Regions from separate parts of the Enterococcus sp. AMC1252 genome, predicted to be linked through region 2. Evidence: a T-box and tRNA genes for the amino acid it is inferred to sense, from the RefSeq annotation. Region 2 holds a T-box; the other holds one or more tRNA genes.
What was found. A T-box is a leader RNA that pairs with one kind of tRNA and senses whether it is charged. The one in region 2 lies ahead of tyrS (tyrosine--tRNA ligase), so its partner is inferred to be a tRNA-Tyr.
Positions count from the first base shown of each region.

Region 1: it has a tRNA-Tyr gene. The T-box ahead of tyrS (tyrosine--tRNA ligase) is inferred to sense a tRNA for this amino acid. The anticodon was not compared.

Region 1 covers NZ_CM177097.1:2,286,306-2,296,314, forward strand. The annotation lists gene AC4BB5_RS10805 (sigma-54-dependent transcriptional regulator) at 1-1,399, shown strand, start outside; gene AC4BB5_RS10810 (MFS transporter) at 1,641-2,840, opposite strand; gene AC4BB5_RS10815 (PadR family transcriptional regulator) at 2,966-3,502, shown strand; gene AC4BB5_RS10820 (bacterial Ig-like domain-containing protein) at 3,579-6,026, opposite strand; tRNA gene AC4BB5_RS10825 (tRNA-Leu) at 6,095-6,178, opposite strand; tRNA gene AC4BB5_RS10830 (tRNA-Cys) at 6,195-6,265, opposite strand; tRNA gene AC4BB5_RS10835 (tRNA-Gln) at 6,299-6,370, opposite strand; tRNA gene AC4BB5_RS10840 (tRNA-His) at 6,386-6,458, opposite strand; tRNA gene AC4BB5_RS10845 (tRNA-His) at 6,488-6,560, opposite strand; tRNA gene AC4BB5_RS10850 (tRNA-Trp) at 6,573-6,643, opposite strand; tRNA gene AC4BB5_RS10855 (tRNA-Tyr) at 6,653-6,733, opposite strand; tRNA gene AC4BB5_RS10860 (tRNA-Phe) at 6,737-6,809, opposite strand; tRNA gene AC4BB5_RS10865 (tRNA-Asp) at 6,828-6,901, opposite strand; tRNA gene AC4BB5_RS10870 (tRNA-Val) at 6,911-6,983, opposite strand; tRNA gene AC4BB5_RS10875 (tRNA-Glu) at 6,996-7,067, opposite strand; tRNA gene AC4BB5_RS10880 (tRNA-Ser) at 7,088-7,176, opposite strand; tRNA gene AC4BB5_RS10885 (tRNA-Asn) at 7,224-7,297, opposite strand; rRNA gene rrf (5S ribosomal RNA) at 7,305-7,420, opposite strand; rRNA gene AC4BB5_RS10895 (23S ribosomal RNA) at 7,518-10,009, opposite strand, start outside.
Region 2 covers NZ_CM177097.1:2,566,187-2,576,195, forward strand. The annotation lists gene AC4BB5_RS12145 (DUF5067 domain-containing protein) at 1-416, opposite strand, end outside; gene AC4BB5_RS12150 (serine/threonine-protein kinase) at 520-1,692, opposite strand; gene AC4BB5_RS12155 (helix-turn-helix domain-containing protein) at 1,816-2,244, shown strand; gene nhaC (Na+/H+ antiporter NhaC) at 2,308-3,681, opposite strand; gene tdc (tyrosine decarboxylase) at 3,823-5,676, opposite strand; gene tyrP (tyrosine-tyramine antiporter) at 5,728-7,134, opposite strand; T-box leader at 7,518-7,720, shown strand; gene tyrS (tyrosine--tRNA ligase) at 7,773-9,041, shown strand; gene AC4BB5_RS12180 (YerC/YecD family TrpR-related protein) at 9,336-9,650, shown strand; gene lpdA (dihydrolipoyl dehydrogenase) at 9,758-10,009, opposite strand, start outside.

The sequences.
Region 1 (10,009 bases), 280 kb from region 2:
AATTGATTTAACTAATTTAGAACAAATTGTTGGTTCAGAAATCGTTGCAACCGCGAATAAAGTATGTGAGAAAGCGTCTCGATTATTGAATGTTTATTTATCAGATAATGTTCGTTATGGCCTCTCTCTTCATCTATATAACACGATTCAACGAATAAAAAGAGGCCAAACTATCATTAACCCTCGAATTGCTGAGATAAAACAAGAGCATCCTCGACATTTTGAAACGGCTCAACACTGCCTTTCTGTTATTGAAACTGATTTCAGCATTCAGCTGCCTGAAGACGAGGTTGGCTTCCTTGCATTATTTTTTACAACTGATGAAAATAAAAGCAAAAAAAGAACGAAAGTTGAAGTCATTGTCGTAGCTCACGGTGAATCCACCGCAACAAGCATGGCAACGGTCGTTAACAAACTTCTTGGTGAACAAATAGCAGTAGGCTTTGATATGACTCTCGAGGAAAAACCAATCACCGCATTAACGAATATACAAAATTATCTTTCTTCCAAAGATCAGTTAAAAGATGTGCTTTTACTGGTAGATATGGGTTCTTTGATTAATTTTAGTGATGAGTTAGAAAAAAAATTAAAAATCCAAATTCGCTGCATTGAATTAGTTAGTACACTTCACGTCTTAGAAGCGAGCAGAAAAGCCTCACTAGGTTATGGCTTGAACGAAGTATTTGAATCTACTATAAATATCAGAGGTCTTTCTACCTATAAAAAAAACATAGAAGAAAAAAAACCATCAAAATTGTATATACTCACTTTATGTACTACAGGTGAAGGTTCTGCTCAATTGATCAAAAAAATGTTAAGTAGCCGTTTGAAACTGAGAGGTGCTGCCTGTGAGATAGTATCTCTACAAATCACAGATCAAAAATTACTTGAACGAACCATCACAAATTTAAACCAATCTGGAAAAATAATCTGTACGATCGGAACGTTTCAATTACCGTTCGCTGCACCACATTTTTCGATCACTGATGCATTAGATGAAACAAAAACAGAAAAAATTCAATCACTCATCGATTATGAAATTGCTTTTGAAGGTATGCGTATAAATATTGCAAGTATGTTGGACTATAAAGATGGCGAAAATTTAATTATGTCAATACGAGAATGGGTAGAAATGATGGCGAATGAGATCAATCCTGCTATTTCTTATGAAGTAAAAGTTGGGTTAGCTTGTCATATTGTTTGTATGATCGACCGTTTAAAACAAGGAAAAAATGTCAGTACTTTTCCGCAATCGATTGCTTTTAGGGAAAAATATTCAGCTGAAATTACCATTGTTGAAAAAAATAGTCGCTTTTTAGAAGCTTACTATGCTATTAGTATTCCTACAGATGAAGTCTTTTATATTACTGCTTTTTTTATGAATGAATCATTAATTTAAATTCATCGTTCAAAAATATTAAGGATAGCAATTAAGACTTAGATTTTAGAAATTTTGAAACTATACAAATAAAGGGTCGGATCAATCTAAACTATACAAGATTGATTCGATCCCTTTATTTTCCGACTCTACTTAATTTTTTTAGTTACTATCCATAATTTTTAAAATGGAAAACGAACATTTACCAGTTCTGAAAGCGGCTCTTTCTATCGTTCACCAAAACTGCATTCTTTTACTAAATCTATTCATACTCTTCTTCTGTAGCAAAGTATTGATTATGAACGACCACAAATACAAGACCTATCAAGACCATAACTGATGCAAAATAAAATGGAAGACTTGTATTCCAAATTTCCCCTAGCTTCCCCGCAATAAACGGAGCAATCGCTCCTCCAAAAAAGCGAATAAAACTATAAGAAGATGATGCCACGCTTCTTTCAATCTCAGGTATTTCCATTGCGATAGTTGTCAAAAGTGTATTGATCAAGCCTTGAAAAAAACCTGCCATGATAACGCCAAGAGCAACTAATTCAGGTTTTTGTGCGCTAAAGCCAATAAAGAACAGGCACACAAAGAATAAAAACAATGCAAGTAAAATGGTTCGATACGTATTGATCTGTTTCTCTAAAATAGGTGCGATGAATACCGAAGCAATTGCTAGCAGCGTTCCCCAACCAAAAAAGACAAACCCAACTTGCATTTCCGAAAATCCTTCAAGTAAAAATGGTGCGTATGCTAGTAAAGTAAAGAAACCAAAATTATATAATAGTGCGATAATTCCGACTGAACGTAATTTATGATTACTTAGAGCTTTGATTCCAGCCCAAAGAGATACTTTTTTCTTTGGTTTGGCTATAGGAGCCAATAAAAAACCAATCGCAAAAGTTGCAATAAGCATCAATGTAGCAACCCCAAAGAATGGCATACGCCAAGACATACTTCCTAATACACCGCCTAGCAACGGACCAATAGCCATTCCTAGACCCATTGATGCTTCATACATAATAATTGCTTTCTCCGTTTGACCTGCTAATACTCCTACAATAGCTGATAAAGCAGTTGAGATAAATAAAGCATTTCCTAAACCCCAACCTGCACGTAAGTAAATCAGACCTTCAATTGTTTCAGAAAAACCTGCTAAACACGAAAATCCAATAATAATAATAAGTCCAAAAATCAATGTTTTCTTTGCACCAATCCGACTAGAAATAAAACCAGTAAATAACATCATAACACCGGTCACTAACATATAGCTTGTAAACAATAACGTTGTTTGAGCTGGCGTTGCATTTAATTGACGAGCAATTGTCTTTAATATAGGATCAACTAAACCAATTCCCATAAATGCAATCATACATGTAAATGCGACTGCGTAAGCAGACCGAAGACCTGCCTTATTCACAATCTCCTCTTGTTCTTCTAAAATCTCTGTTTCTTCCATTCGATTCCCTTCTTTCTATAAAAAGATACTACAAAAAAATAAACATGTCAATATTTACATGTTTATAAGAACATATATTTTTGTGGTATAATAAAGAAAAATGAAGAAAAGGAGACTAGCTTCAAATGAATACTCTTAGTTATATTTTACTTTGTATGTTAGTTAGAAAACCTTGTACGGGTTATGAATTAAAGCAATACCTAACTCTTTTCTGGGAAGCACATCACAGTCAAATTTACACGTCTCTAGCGAAACTTTTAAAAGAAGGATATGTATCAGTAGAAAATGATGATACCCATTCTCAAAAAAAAATCTACCATCTAACAAAAAAGGGGGAAGAAATCGTTAACGTCTGGATTCAAGAAGAAACCAAAGAGCCCTCTCAAAAAGATGAGTTTCTAGCAAAAATATACGTAGCTTCTATCTTAGACAAAAATACCGTCAAAGGACTGCTCTTTGAAAGAAAGCAGCACCAATTAAAAATCCTAAAACAAAACCAAGAAAAGCAAAAACAAATCGAATTGTTAAGCGATCCTGTTGAACAGAAAAAAAATTTTGGGCGTTTCCTTGTTATCCAAAGAAGAATACGTATCTGCGAAGAAGAACTGCGTTGGTGTCAGTGGGCGGAAGAACAGATTGAACAATTATTTCAGTCAATCTAGAAACTTGATCCTATTTATATACTAAAAGGAGGAAAAACATTTCAGTGTCTTTCCTCCTTTTTCATCTTTTTGTTGTCTATAGAACATCTTTTCGTAAATTTAACAGGATAACTGATAACATAGAAATAAATAACCCAAATATCACAAGAAACAGATGATTTTGTTCGCCTGTCTTAGGAAACAAACGATTAGTAATCTTTTTGGTAGTATTTTGATTTTTCAGATTGATTTCATCTTTATTTGCGTAGTTATCTTTATCACCATTAATTTCTTTGTTATTTTCTTCGACAAACACAACAACGGTCAAAACCACGGTGTCATAAGCATATGTTATTTCATATCTTCCTGCTTTTGAAGTATCGACATTCCCAATTACGGTAATATCTTTGAAGCTTATTTGACCCCCATCTTTATCAGTTGCCCCTTTGAAATTGTCTTCAGCTTTCCAACGGTCACCAACTTTAATAGTTGAGTCATTTGCCTGAATACTTAGTTGATTCTCTTTTACAGTCACAGCTATCTTACTTTTAGCTTGACCATTCGTATAATCAACACTATATATTCCTGGAGTTTTCGTATCCACAACGCCAGTTAACATAGCGTCATTATACGACAATTCATTCCCATCCTTATCAGTCGCTGATACAAAATTATCATGACCTTTCCAGTCATCTCCTACATAAATAATGGAATCATTTGCATTGATACTTTCTTTATTTTCTTTTACAATCACTTCAATTGTTTTAGATGATCTTCCGTTTGTATAGGTCACATGATAGATTCCCGGAATGCTTGTATTCACAATATCTGCTGTCATGCTTGTATTAAATTCTATACTTTGCCCATCTCTATTAGTAGCTGAAAGGAAATTATCTTCTGATTTCCATGTATCGTCAACATAAATCATTGAATCTTTCGCATCAAGCGTTTCTAGGTTCTCTTTTACAATTACTATAATTGTTTTTGACATAGTACCATTTCTATAGGTGACTTCATAGCTTCCTGGAATATCAGTATTTACACTATCCGTAGTCATAGATGAGGAGAACGGAAGTATATTACCATCTTCATCAGCAGCTGAAATAAAATTATCGATTGGATCCCAAGTATCTCCCTCATAAATTATAGAGTCTCTAACTTCTAGCGTTGGTTGTTTTTCAGCCCAATAATAATTTCCATTCATTGTTAAGCCATCGTACTGCTCTGCTAACTCATCTGAAGTATATGCCTCTCCTTTATGATCCCTTTGCCATTTACCATAATAAGGTAAAGAATTACTTGGAGCTGGCAGTGTTACTTCATCTTTAAATTGAAAGTTTTCACCTAGATTAATATGCTTAAGTTCGTTCATTCTTGCAAACATCTCATACATATAAACAACTCGGCTCGTATCAAAACTAGAAATATCAAGACTATTGATTTTACTATTGCTAAACATATTATTTATATTCGTTACGTTTCCTGTATCAAAATTCGATAAATCTAAGCGACTCATTTGAGTTTCGCTAAACATATCACTCATGCTTTTTACCAGGCTAGTATTAAAATTAGATACATCTAAATCATTTATCGCACTCCAACTAAACATATCACTCATATTTCTTACTTTTTCTGTGTTAAAATTAGATAAATCGAGACTATCCAAGGTAAGATTACTAAACATCCCGCTCATATCATCCACATTACTTGTATTAAAATGAGTGATATCTAGATGTTTTATTCCGCTTCCATAAAACATCCCACTCATATCTTCTACACTACTTGTATCAAAACTTGATAAGTCCAAGCTTCCAATATTTTGGGTATTTAAAAACATACTTCTCATATATACTACATTACTTGTATCAAAACTTGATACATTTAAGTCTACTAAACTACTCATGTAGGTAAACATAAAACCCATGTCAGTTACTTTGCTTGTATTAAAATTCGATAAATCCAAACTTTTTAAACTAGATAAATTGGAAAACATATCTCTCATTAATGTAACAGCACTCGTATCAAGCTCACTTAAATTTTCGAATTCGGTAACACGATCCAAATTTGAAAATAAATGGGAAGAATTGCTGCTAGCTTTTACAGGACCATCAAAAACTACTTTATTAATTTGATTTCTGTACAAAAACCAAGGCGAACTATTTTTAGTATTTATAAATTCACCACTACCAATATGTAACACTCCAGTATTATCAATTTGCCATTTACTCGTACCAAACAAGCCTGTAGCTATGATTACTCTCAAGTTTTGTTCATTATTTTCTTGTTTTGTTCCATCCGATAATTCTATCTCACTTTCATTTTCTAAATTATCCATTTCAGGTTTTTCCTGAGATGTAGTAATTTCAGTGTTTTTGTCATCATTTTCGATGGTGCTCTCTGGCTCATTTTCTACCACGACTTCTGTATTTTTTTCTATCGGCTCATCTAATTTATAATCATCTATTATCGTTTCTGCATTCACAAATACTGGACAAGTATAACTTATTAGTAAAATAAATAAGCAATAAATTTTTATTTTTTTCATAATAACCTCTTCTACTAATATACTAAAAAAAAATATATCAACGTTTGAAAACGTTGATATATTACTTATACCGGCGGCCGGGGTCGAACCGGCACGCCCTCGCGGGCACTGGATTTTGAGTCCAGCGCGTCTGCCAATTCCGCCACGCCGGCATTAAATAGATTTGTAAGGCGGTAACCGGATTTGAACCGGTGATGAAGGTTTTGCAGACCTCTGCCTTACCACTTGGCTATACCGCCATATTCTAAATAAATAATCTCTATAAGAGAAAACTGGGGTAGCTGGATTCGAACCAACGCATGACAGGATCAAAACCTGTTGCCTTACCGCTTGGCTATACCCCAAAAATTAAAGCTAAGGGCGACTGATGGGAATCGAACCCACGCGTGGCGGAACCACAATCCGCTGTGTTAACCACTTCACCACAATCGCCATAAAACAAATAATAAATTAATACTAAGGGCGACTGATGGGGATCGAACCCACGCATGGCGGAACCACAATCCGCTGTGTTAACCACTTCACCACAATCGCCATAAATATTAACAGGGATAGTAGGAATCGAACCCACAATGACGGTTTTGGAGACCGTAGTTATACCGTTTAACTATATCCCTACTATGTAATGGAGGAAAGTGGATTCGAACCACTGAACCCTAAGGAACGGATTTACAGTCCGTCGCGTTTAGCCACTTCGCTATTCCTCCAAATGGCGCAAGACAGAATCGAACTGCCGACACACGGAGCTTCAATCCGTTGCTCTACCAACTGAGCTACTGCGCCAAATAAATATGATACTAACGGTCTGGACGGGACTCGAACCCGCGACCTCCTGCGTGACAGGCAGGCATTCTAACCAGCTGAACTACCAAACCGTAATTTAATGGAGGTTGACGGGATCGAACCGCCGACCCCCTGCTTGTAAGGCAGGTGCTCTCCCAGCTGAGCTAAACCTCCAAAAAATATAAATGACCCGTACGGGAATCGAACCCGTGATACCGCCGTGAAAGGGCGGTGTCTTAACCGCTTGACCAACGGGCCAATAAAATAAAAACTTAATACGGAGAGTAAGGGATTCGAACCCTTGAGACAGTGTTTACCGTCTACATGATTTCCAATCATGCTCCTTCGGCCTCTCGGACAACTCTCCAGAGTTAAAAGAAGCAAAATATTACTCATAAATCCTATATTAAGGAACTCCGGCAGTAGGACTCGAACCTACGACATCATGATTAACAGTCATGCGCTACTACCAACTGAGCTATGCCGGAATAATCAGCGTGGCGACGTCCTACTCTCACAAAGGGAAACCCTTCACTACAATCGGCGCTAAGAAGCTTAACTTCTGTGTTCGGCATGGGAACAGGTGTATCCTTCTCGCTATCGCCACCACACTGGGTGTTGTTGCTATTCAATTGAGTGATTATTCACTCAAAACTGGATTGAAGTAAGGTAATCAAACAGTCCGAAAAACTTTTTTATTTCGTTTCTTTGGTTAAGTCCTCGACCGATTAGTATTGGTCCGCTCCGTACATCACTGCACTTCCACTTCCAACCTATCTACCTCATCATCTCTGAGGGGTCTTACTTTCTTAAAGAAATGGGAAATCTCATCTTGAGGTGGGCTTCACACTTAGATGCTTTCAGCGTTTATCCCTTCCCTACATAGCTACCCAGCAATGCCCTTGGCAGAACAACTGGTACACCAGCGGTAAGTCCATCCCGGTCCTCTCGTACTAAGGACAGCTCCTCTCAAATTTCCAACGCCCGCGACGGATAGGGACCGAACTGTCTCACGACGTTCTGAACCCAGCTCGCGTGCCGCTTTAATGGGCGAACAGCCCAACCCTTGGGACCGACTACAGCCCCAGGATGCGACGAGCCGACATCGAGGTGCCAAACCTCCCCGTCGATGTGGACTCTTGGGGGAGATAAGCCTGTTATCCCCAGGGTAGCTTTTATCCGTTGAGCGATGGCCCTTCCATGCGGAACCACCGGATCACTAAGCCCGACTTTCGTCCCTGCTCGACTTGTAAGTCTCGCAGTCAAGCTCCCTTCTGCCTTTACACTCTGCGAATGATTTCCAACCATTCTGAGGGAACCTTTGGGCGCCTCCGTTACTCTTTAGGAGGCGACCGCCCCAGTCAAACTGCCCACCTGACACTGTCTCCCACCACGATAAGTGGTGCGGGTTAGAGGGTTCATAACACAAGGGTAGTATCCCACCAGCGCCTCCACCGAAACTAGCGTTCCGGGTTCATCGGCTCCTACCTATCCTGTACATGTGGTACAAACACTCAATATCAAGCTACAGTAAAGCTCCATGGGGTCTTTCCGTCCTGTCGCGGGTAACCTGCATCTTCACAGGTACTAAAATTTCACCGAGTCTCTCGTTGAGACAGTGCCCAAATCGTTACGCCTTTCGTGCGGGTCGGAACTTACCCGACAAGGAATTTCGCTACCTTAGGACCGTTATAGTTACGGCCGCCGTTTACTGGGGCTTCAATTCTGAGCTTCGCCGAAGCTAACCCATCCTCTTAACCTTCCAGCACCGGGCAGGCGTCAGCCCCTATACTTCATCTTTCGATTTTGCAGAGACCTGTGTTTTTGATAAACAGTCGCTTGGGCCTATTCACTGCGGCTGACCGAAGTCAGCACCCCTTCTCCCGAAGTTACGGGGTCATTTTGCCGAGTTCCTTAACGAGAGTTCGCTCGCTCACCTTAGGATACTCTCCTCGACTACCTGTGTCGGTTTACGGTACGGGCAGTTGTTTTCTCACTAGAAGCTTTTCTTGACAGTGTGACATCAGGAACTTCGGTACTATTATTTCCCTCCCCATCACAGCTTGTCCGTATAGAGTAAAGCATTTGACTCTACTCAAGACTTACTGCTTGGACATGCACTTCCAGTCGCATGCATTCCTTAGCCTCCTGCGTCCCTCCATTGCTCAAACAAAAACAACTGGTACAGGAATATCAACCTGTTGTCCATCGCCTACGCCTATCGGCCTCGGCTTAGGTCCCGACTAACCCTGGGCGGACGAGCCTTCCCCAGGAAACCTTAGTCATACGGTGGACGGGATTCTCACCCGTCTTTCGCTACTCATACCGGCATTCTCACTTCTAAGCGCTCCAGCCGTCCTCACGATCGACCTTCAACGCCCTTAGAACGCTCTCCTACCATCACACCAGAGGTGTGATCCACAGCTTCGGTAATATGTTTAGCCCCGGTACATTTTCGGCGCAGGGTCACTCGACTAGTGAGCTATTACGCACTCTTTAAATGATGGCTGCTTCTGAGCCAACATCCTAGTTGTCTGTGCAACCCCACATCCTTTTCCACTTAACATATATTTTGGGACCTTAGCTGGTGGTCTGGGCTGTTTCCCTTTCGACTACGGATCTTATCACTCGCAGTCTGACTGCCGAATATGAATGAATGGCATTCGGAGTTTATCTGAATTCGGTAACCCGAGATGGGCCCCTAGTCCAAACAGTGCTCTACCTCCATCATTCTTAACTTCGACGCTAGCCCTAAAGCTATTTCGGAGAGAACCAGCTATCTCCAAGTTCGTTTGGAATTTCTCCGCTACCCACAGCTCATCCCCGCACTTTTCAACGTACGTGGGTTCGGTCCTCCAGTGCGTTTTACCACACCTTCAACCTGGCCATGGGTAGATCACATGGTTTCGGGTCTACGACTACATACTCATTCGCCCTATTCAGACTCGCTTTCGCTGCGGCTCCGGCTCTTCACCTTAACCTCGCATGCAATCGTAACTCGCCGGTTCATTCTACAAAAGGCACGCCATTACCCATTAACGGGCTTTGACTTGTTGTAGGCACACGGTTTCAGGATCTATTTCACTCCCCTTCCGGGGTGCTTTTCACCTTTCCCTCACGGTACTGGTTCACTATCGGTCATTAGGGAGTATTTAGCCTTGCGGGATGGTCCCCGCGGATTCCGACGGAATTTCTCGTGT
Region 2 (10,009 bases):
ACTTTTAAATTCAATGTTGCTCCTGGTTGAATCTCTGTCATTGAGTCAACGTAACCCGATTCTCCCATAATTGCTAACTGCAATGCAATGCCATTTTGAAAAGCTTTCGTTGTGATTGACGTTAAAAACATCGCATTTTTATCGCTGTTATTTGTAAACTCGTAATCGATCACACCGACATCTTCTCCGTTGTAATCTTTTGCAAATGATAACTCCTTGATTGCAACATGATACTCTCCCAAGTCACCAGCATCAGTCGCCGCAGGTTCCTCTGATTCTTGTTTTTTAGTAACCTTACTTGTCGTTGGCTCTTTTTTAGACTTTGTTTCTTCTTTAGAATCAGATCCCATATTAGCCAGAACACCACCTACTACTAAAACACCGACCCCAATCAAAATAATTTTCTTCATGTTCATTTTTTTGTCTCCTTCGTTATTTAGTCCGTTAATACACATTTATACTACTGAATAATCAAAGAAAAATCTTATGCAATTTGCATAGTCGAAGGTAAACTTGTAGTCAAAATCGTTTCACTCCACCATTGGTCACTTTAAGATATAACCAAAAATAAATCATCCACCCCAAGGCCATCAAAATATAGCCAGCTCCCCGCAAAATCAATTTTTTGGAATTAAGTAAAGGAATCTTTTCATGGAAATTCATAAAATTAGTAAATAATAGCATAGGGAGAATAAAGATAATACTTCCTTCTAATGCTCGTAATATTTTTTCAGTAATGGTTTGTCCCTCAAAGATTGTTGCTGGTAAACCAATCAATATGAAAACATAATAAACAACTGCCAATGTCATTTTCCACGGCTGTGCTGTACGGAATCCTGGTATATATTTCCTTAAAAAGGATCTGATTGGCATTTTGGCGTTGCTTTCTCCGTATATTTCATTGTTCTCATGACTATTTTCTGGATCGTCCAAAATAAGCTTGTCTTCTTCATCATGTGTTCCATTTGTTAGTTGATTCCACTTTTCTCTCACCACGGTTTGCATTTCTACTGCTGACTGGTAACGGTTTTTAGGATCGAACCTTGTTGCCTTCAAAATAATTTCATGTAAAAAAGGATCAGAACTTAACTGATTTTTAGGATACTCTTTGGTTGAACAAATATTGATGACAACCCCCACCGAGTAAAGATCACTTCTTGCATCTGACTCTGCAAATCCAAATTGTTCAGGTGAAGCAAATCCAATTGTGCCTAATTGAACGGTATCTGTTTCTTTCGTTCCATCAAACACACGCACTGCATCAAAATCAATCAATTTCAGCATTCCATCATTCGTCAACATAATATTTCCCGGTTTCACATCACGATGAACTAACCCCTTGTTATGGAGCGCTATTAAAGCATCTAGTAAAGACAGTGTTACTTTTAAGATTATCTGTGTCTCCATCACTTCGGAAGATTTAATAATTTCTGTCAATGTTTTACCATGAATAAATTCTTCATATAGATAGATTTGGTCCCCTTCGATCAGAACTTCTTGAATTTTAGGTAAATTGACTTGTTTGATTTTTTGTAAGGTGATCAAATTATCCATCAAATACAGTGGATAACACTTTTTCACAAAAAATTCCTTTGTATCATTTTTTCTTACAAGGAGCGGGCCATTTGTTTTATCTGTTAGCGGTTCAATTTCTTTGTAAGAAAATGGACCTGAATTATTTGTATTTTCCATTTTTACACTCCATTTTTTGTTTACTTTTTTTATTATATCAAATAAATCAATAAAATACGTCCGCCTTTTTTTAAAAACAATGTATAATAGCAATAAGATATTTTAGATGTAGGAGATTTTAGCATGCAAGAAAAAGATACAGACAAATTACTTCACTCATTGAAACAAGCTGAAAATTTTCAAACAGCTCTTTCTGAAACGAAAGAGTATACAATCGACAAAACCTTGAAAGATTATTTGAGTAGTTGGCTAATCAATAAAAATTTGACCAAAAGTTTAGTGTTGAAAAAAGCAGGAATCACTGAAGCAACAGGCTATCAGTATTTCGATGGAAAAAGAAATCCTTCTCGAGAAAAAATCGTTGCTTTAGCAATTGGCTTAACATTGAATTTAGAGGAAACGAATGAGTTAATGAAAAAAACAGGCTATGCTCAACTCTACCCCAAACAATCTTGGGATGCTGTAGTGATTTATGGCATCACTCACGGTTTGACTATTTCAGAGATCAATGATCACTTATATGATGAAGGTCTAAAAACCTTTTGGGAGTAGTCACCACTTAGAATCAAAAAAATACAACCTATTCACCTAACAGAATAGTGTTGTATTTTTTGTTTATCCTTTTTTTGATTTCTTTTTACTTCTCAGTGTGACTAAAAATGACACTGTCGGTAAAATATAGCAAAATACTGCATATGGTAGATAATTGATGGTTGCAATCCCCAGAGTTCCTGAAATAAATACTCCACTCACTCCCCATGGAATCAAAGGATTCACAACTGAGCCTGCGTCATTCAATCCCCTAGATAACTGGGACAACGGAACCTCTTTTTCTTTGAATTTATTGATAAAAGATTTTCCAGGTAAAATGATCGACAGATACTGTTCACCGATCAGTACATTGATTCCGATCGAGCTCATCATCGTAATAAAAGTCAACTTACGGCGGGAATTGATTACTGATTCAACCCGTTGGAGCAAACACTCGATAATTTCCATTTTCACTAGTAATCCACCTAAGGCTAACGCCAAAATAATCAGTGATACTGACCACATCATACTTTGTATACCTCCCCTAGAAAGCAGTTCATCCACTTGTGTGTTGCCAGTATGAGAAACAAAGCCATTTTGGATTATATCAGCTGTTCCTACAAATGAAAAGTGCATATTAGAAAAAAACATCAGCATAAGTGAAGCACAAATACTTAACAGTAATGTAGGAATTGCAGGGATTTTTTTCCACGCACAAACGAACAAGATCGCTAAAGGAATCAATTCAACAAAAGAAATCGTAAAATTGCTATTTAATGTGTTTACGATATCGTGAATACTTGTACTATCTAAAGCGCCGTCATAGCGTAATCCCATGGCTAAAAAATAACCAAACGAAAGCAGCGCTGCTGGAATGGCTGTTTTATATGTATTTTTCAAATGGTCAAATAAATCGACTTCCGAAATTGCTGCAGCTAAATTCACTGTATCAGAAAGTGGTGAAATCGAGTTGCCTAAAAAAGCCCCCGAAACAATTGTACCTGTTGTCAATGCGGGATCGACTCCAATTAAACTACCCATTCCTAAAAAGGCAATCCCGATTGTTGAAATCGTGGTAAAAGAGCTACCAACAGCGCCACCGACAATACCGCAAACAATAAAAACGGTCGGAATAAAAAACTTCACTGATAAGAACGAAAAACCTAAAACCATAATTGTCGGAATCGTTCCTGAAGCGATCCAAACACTAATCAACGCACCTATTAAAATAAAAATCAGCATTGGAATAATACCAGAAGAAACACCATCGATCAGCGCATCCTGAATGAAATCCCAAGAAAACTTTTTATAGACCGCAAACAAAAGTAAATAACCAATCGCAATCAAGATCGCAACATGAGCAGGAATTCCAAAGCCAATAATACTTGTACCAATCATTGACAGCAACGTTATCAATAAGAAAACAGATTCATTAAAAGTCACTTGATATTGTTTCATACATTGTTCCTCACATTTTTTATAGAAAGTCGATGAACGTTTTGGTCATTTTCTTTCATTTATTTTTTATAGAAAAGCTGCAGCTATGACAAAGCGTTAGTACCGCTTTGTCATAACCACAGTAATCATTGTTACAGTTGTTTATTCAGCGTAGATCGCTTCTAATTTTTCTTGGATCGCTGTTTTGATTTTTTCTGCATATTCATCAAAAACTTCTTTGTCATTCATATATGGAGACATCCCTGCAGCACGTAAGATCGTTACTTTATCTGCACGTTCCCATTCAGCGCGAGAAAAACCTAGGCTGTTTACAAATTCAAATGGACTGTGTCCATATTCTTCAATAGCAAAATCCGTATGTGATGTAATGAATTCATTGTTATATAATCCGCCTTTTGCATAAGATGCATAATCGTAGAAATCATGATTTAATTTATTCATTTTCACAAGATCGGTATTGCCTTTTTCATTAAAGACATAATCCACCATATTGAAATCTGGTTTTGTTAATGCATGGATTTCGATTGTTTTGTCGCCTACTTTAAACTCTAACCCATCGATAAAGTGATAGAAATGATAAGCCCCTTCAATACTTGCACCCATTAATTTACCGTAACCCGTTACGTTCAATGGCAGTACTTTGTGAGCAGTCCAAACAGCAGCTGCAGTTGCTCCCGCTTTAGATCCTTCAAGAATGTAAGCACCTAATAGCGCTGGAATATCTGCTCCTTTTTCAAATACATAAGTTGCAAAATATGAAATCACATCACGCATGCGGATGTCTTTGATTACGACACCACCAGCAGAATAAGGAATATACCCCATTTTATGTGGATCGATCGTTACAGATTCAGCTTGTTCGATTGCTTTGAATGAGTCATAAACTTCTCTTGTCAACCAATCATTTTTTTCTTGGAAGATGTTATGTTTTGCATAAACTTCTTCAATTTTATCCCACTCGATAAATTGATCATTTTCATCTAAGAAGATTGAGCGTCCATAGCCGCCGTATGCTGCATCAACATGCACATAGAAGTAGATGCCTTCTTTAGCTAATTTATCTCGTAAAGCAATGATTTGATCAATACGGTCAACTTGCCCTTCTTCTGTTGACCCAACAACACCAACTACTCCAAGTGTAGGAATTCCTTGTGCTGCTAACTCACGAATTTGCACTTCTAATTTGTCAATATCCATGCGGTATTCGCTATTTACTTCACCAGCAATTACTTGATCTAAACCAATTCCGATAATGTCAGCCGCTTTTAACCATGAATAGTGTTTTGTTTGTGGTACGATCCATTTACCTAATTTGTCCAAGTTTTTACCACTACGCGCTGATTGCGCTTTGATCTCGTCAAAGTTATCTTGTACTTTATCTAAAATATCTAAAACTTCTGTTGTAGACATGTTCAACAATTCCCAGTCTGTTTTGCCTGCCACCATTTCCGGCACAACAGCTTGAATTGCAAATGGTAATGATTTCATATTGCGGGCATACCATAAACCTTCTAGGTTAGCAATCGAACCATCTGCTGCAATATGACCCCAACCATCTTCATACCCCATCAATGTAGCAAATTCTAAGCCGACCTCTTCTTCCATTTGTGATGTTGCTGGCGATGACTCATATGCTACGTTATTGCCGTTCCAAAGCATTGCAGTTGTATAGGCGATAATTGATGGCATCAATGTTTCAGCGTTCATATGCCCCCAGAAACGGCCTGCTGAGTGCCATGGAAGTGATTCTGTACGTAAACGAGAAGATAAAACATTGAAGACACTTCTCATATTGTCCGCTGTTTCTTGGAAACTTTCAGAGCTTCTATCTTGTGGCGTAATAACGGGTAAATCTTGTGGCATGTAGTTTTGTCTCCAGCCCACATGTTCATCGATCATTTTATTTAATAGCTCTTTGAATAAATCAACGTTCTCCCCTTTGTCACCTATAAATAATGCTTTTAAATTTGTATCATCAGTGTTGAAATTTTTCATGATATTTTCCTCCAATAGTTTCATAATTAATCATGCTGAAAATGTTGTTTCTTATTTATCTGTTTTCTTCCATTCTGGTTTCTTTTTCTTATAAATGATCAAGGCAATACCGATCATGATAACCGTTGCTGCCACTTGGAAAATGATATATGCCACATGTCCATTTTGGGGAACAGAGGTTGGTGGAATCAAGCTGACTAGAATCGTAACAACCACACTAACGATTGCTAAAACGGAGACAAACCACATCAAGCCATTGCCTTTACTTCCTAATCTAAATGGACGTTTCACAGTCGGCATACTATAACGTAACTTAATCGCTGAAAGTGAAATCAATAAATACACCACACAATAAAGAATCGTCGTTGTGATCGTGATGATTAAGAAGGCTGCACTAATATCAGGAACCACTACATATAAGAATGACACAAGTGATATAACGATTGCTTGGATCATAACGAAAACAATTGGAATTCCTTTTGCGTTACGTTTTTGGAAGAATGGTGGTAAGTTCCCTTCTTCTGCTACTTTGATCATTGATTTACTTGGACCTAAAACCCAAGCGCTCAATTGAACTAACACACCGACTAAAATCATCAATGAAATAATATTATTGAAAATCGCTGGAATCCCAAGATCTTGTGTCATGATCACAAACGGTTGTGTGATATTGGCAAGTTCCATTTTTCCAGCTGGTACACTATCTGCCACGCTTAAACCAGCTGCTAAGTTAAATACAACTAATAGTAAAACCGAAGCAATCACAGCGATTGGATAATTGCGTTTTGGGTTATCAATATTGTTTGCATGGACAGATGAAATTTCTACTCCAGCAAAAATGAAGATAATTCCTGTTAAAGTTGGTAAGCTACCAAGATCGCTAAAATCAGGTAATAACTTGCTTGCGTCAAAGTGACCTAAATAACTATCTTGATTGATCCCATGTTTTGCCATATACATCATTCCTAAAACAACTAAAGCCACAAAAGGAATATAAACACCGATCACAGCACCCCAATCACCTGCAATTTTTACCATGTCAAATTTCAAATTAAGCAACGTAATTCCCCAATAAGAAATCAGTATCATAATAAAAATAAATAGATTATTGTGTCCCAAATCTGGACGGTCGATTACATAACCTAGTAGCACACCTACAGTTGAAGCGACCATTACCATTCCGAAAAACATTTGCACCCATAATAACCATGAAGTAACAAAACCCCATTTTTCACCAAATGCATTACGTACCCATACTTGAGGTCCACCTTCTTCTGGCCAGCCAGTTGAAAGTTCGGCTGAAATCAAGGCAATTGGTAATGCAAAGCAGCAAGCTGCGATCAACATATAAAAAATTTGTGCCCATCCAGTTGACGCTAATGTTGGAACACTACGAACCGTTCCAAAAAAGGCCATGGTAATTCCGATTAATCCAAATAATGATAATTTCTTATTCATGTTTTTATTTGACCTCCTGATTAAATTTATTTTTTGTTTCCCACATGTGAAATCACTCCCAAAGTATAGGTACCTTTAAGCCTCAAGTCAAAAAGAGCAGAATTAAAAAAATAGCCCGTTATTTAACATTTATATACTCTATACAGCGCGTCAATGCTCCACTGCACTAAAGCGTTTGTGTGAAAAAAATAACATAAAACAGCTAATTGTAAAAAGGTCGTTCGTAATTGTTAGAAATTATACTTGCCACTTTCCACTTTCAAAAAACCTAGATTAAAGAGAAGTAGCTTTATATGAGAAAGACCTCATTTAAAAATAATAAAAGAAAAAAAGAAGTATTTGACAAGTCGGTTTATTTGTCGTAAAATTGCTACAAAATAACATATCAAACTTTAATAAAGCGAAGTAGCAAGAATGTCCCTATTTCAGAGAGTCAACATTTAGTGAGAGTTGGCATATACATTTTTTGTGAATTACACTTTTAGTTTCCTACCGTAAGTAGGCGTCTTTCTACGATACAGATTTGAGAGGTATATGATGTTTCATATACAATTTGGGTGGTAACACGGCGAAGTTCGTCCCATAGGCTAATAGCCTATGGGGCGTTTTTTATTTTATTTAGGAGAGGAAGAAGAGACATGACAAACATTATTGATGAATTAGAATGGCGTGGCGCCATTAACCAACAGACAGATAGCGAAGGTTTACGTGAATACGTTGAAACTGAGAGCATTTCACTATATTGCGGTGTTGACCCTACAGGAGATAGTATGCATATCGGGCATTTGATTCCTTTTATGATGCTAAAAAGATTCCAAGCGTTTGGACATCATCCATTTATTTTGATCGGTGGCGCAACTGGAACGATTGGCGATCCAAGTGGACGTACTACAGAACGTCAATTGCAAACAATGGAAACTGTTCAACATAACGTTGATTCTTTAACCAGACAAATGGAAAAATTATTCGCAGTGGATACTGATAATACATTAACCTTAGTCAACAACTACGACTGGACACACAATCTGACTCTTTTAGATTTCTTAAGAGACTACGGTAAATTCTTCAATATCAATACAATGCTTGCCAAAGATATCGTAGCAAGCCGTTTAGAAACAGGCATTTCGTTTACAGAATTTACGTACCAAATCTTACAATCAATGGACTTTTTACACTTATTCAAAAACAATAACGTTCGTATGCAAATCGGTGGTGCTGACCAATGGGGGAATATCACCGCTGGTCTAGACTTGATCCGCAAAAAAGAAGGTGCCGATGCAAAAGCCTTTGGTTTAACGATTCCATTGATGTTAAAAGCAGACGGAACAAAATTTGGTAAAACAGCAGGTGGTGCGGTTTGGTTAGATCCAGAAAAAACAACCCCTTACGAATTCTACCAATTCTGGGTAAACCAAGACGATCGTGACGTAATCAAATACTTGAAATTCTTTACCTTCTTAACAAAAGAAGAAATCGATGCCTTAGAAGTCAAAGTACAAACAGAGCCACATTTACGTGAAGCGCAACGTGTGTTAGCCGCAGAAATGACAAAATTTGTTCATAGCGAAGCTGATTTAAACGATGCTCTAGCAATCTCAGAAGCATTATTCTCAGGAAACGTAAAAAATCTAACTTCTAAACAAATTGAAGACGGGTTTAAAAATATGCCTACCGTTGAAACAAAAACACTTGATCAAAATCTTGTAGATTGGTTGATCGAACTTGGCATTGAACCATCTAAGCGTCAAGCTAGAGAAGATATCTCAAATGGAGCAATCTCAATCAATGGTGATCGTATTAAAGAATTAGACTTTGTCGTTACAGCAGAGCACAGTTTTGATGGGAAATTCATTATTGTTCGTAAAGGGAAGAAACAATACACTTTAGTGAAATTACTTTCTAAGTAAAAAATAATTAGTCTATTTTTAAAGGGTGAAGGAAAACTGAAAATCAGTTTTCCTTCACCCTTTTTCATTTACTTATTCAATTTACTGGACAAAATACAAAAAAGTTTTATAATAAAAAATGCTTGCTACGAAGTACACAGTGATTAAACAGAATGTTGCCACCATGTATTATCTAGCTTCGCGGGCTAGCTCTTCAGAAAAAAGATAAAATTTGATTGTGGCAAAGAACGCCACTCTCCTATTTTTCTGTCAGAGCTGGACGAGCCCGCTCAGCTTTTAAATTAGGAGGAGCTTATGAAAATCGACAAGATACAAGACGGCCACGGCGATGAGTTTTTCCGTTCTCTATTAGCTTTAGAAACATTGGAGGATTGCTATAATTACTTTGATGACTTAATGACACTTAAAGAATTAGATTCTATGATTCAGCGATTTGAAGTTGCAAAGCTATTACTACTAAATAAAACGTACAGTGATATCGCTGAAGCTACTGGCAGCAGTACTACAACGATTTCTAGAGTGAAACGCATTATTGATGAAGGAAATGGCGGATTGCTTGAAATGGTTCACAGAATCGATGAACAAGACGACAAAGAACTTCATCGCTAAAATATAGGCTAATATACCAGTAGACGAAAAAGACGTTTAAAATAGATACTAAAACAAAAGACCGAGCTTGGCCAGCTCGGTCTTTCTTTGTGTGACAAATATGCTATTTAAATATGAATTGGCAAACCTAAAGCCAACTCAGAAGCATCCATAGTAATTTCCCCTAAAGATGGGTGTGGATGGATCGTTAATGCGATATCTTCAGCATTCATGCCAGATTCAACCGCTAATGATAATTCAGAAATCATATCACTTGCGCCAACTCCGCCGATTTGTGCTCCGATAATTACATTGTCTTCGTTTGTTGTTACCAAACGTACGAATCCTTCAGTTTTACCTAAAGAAATAGCACGACCGTT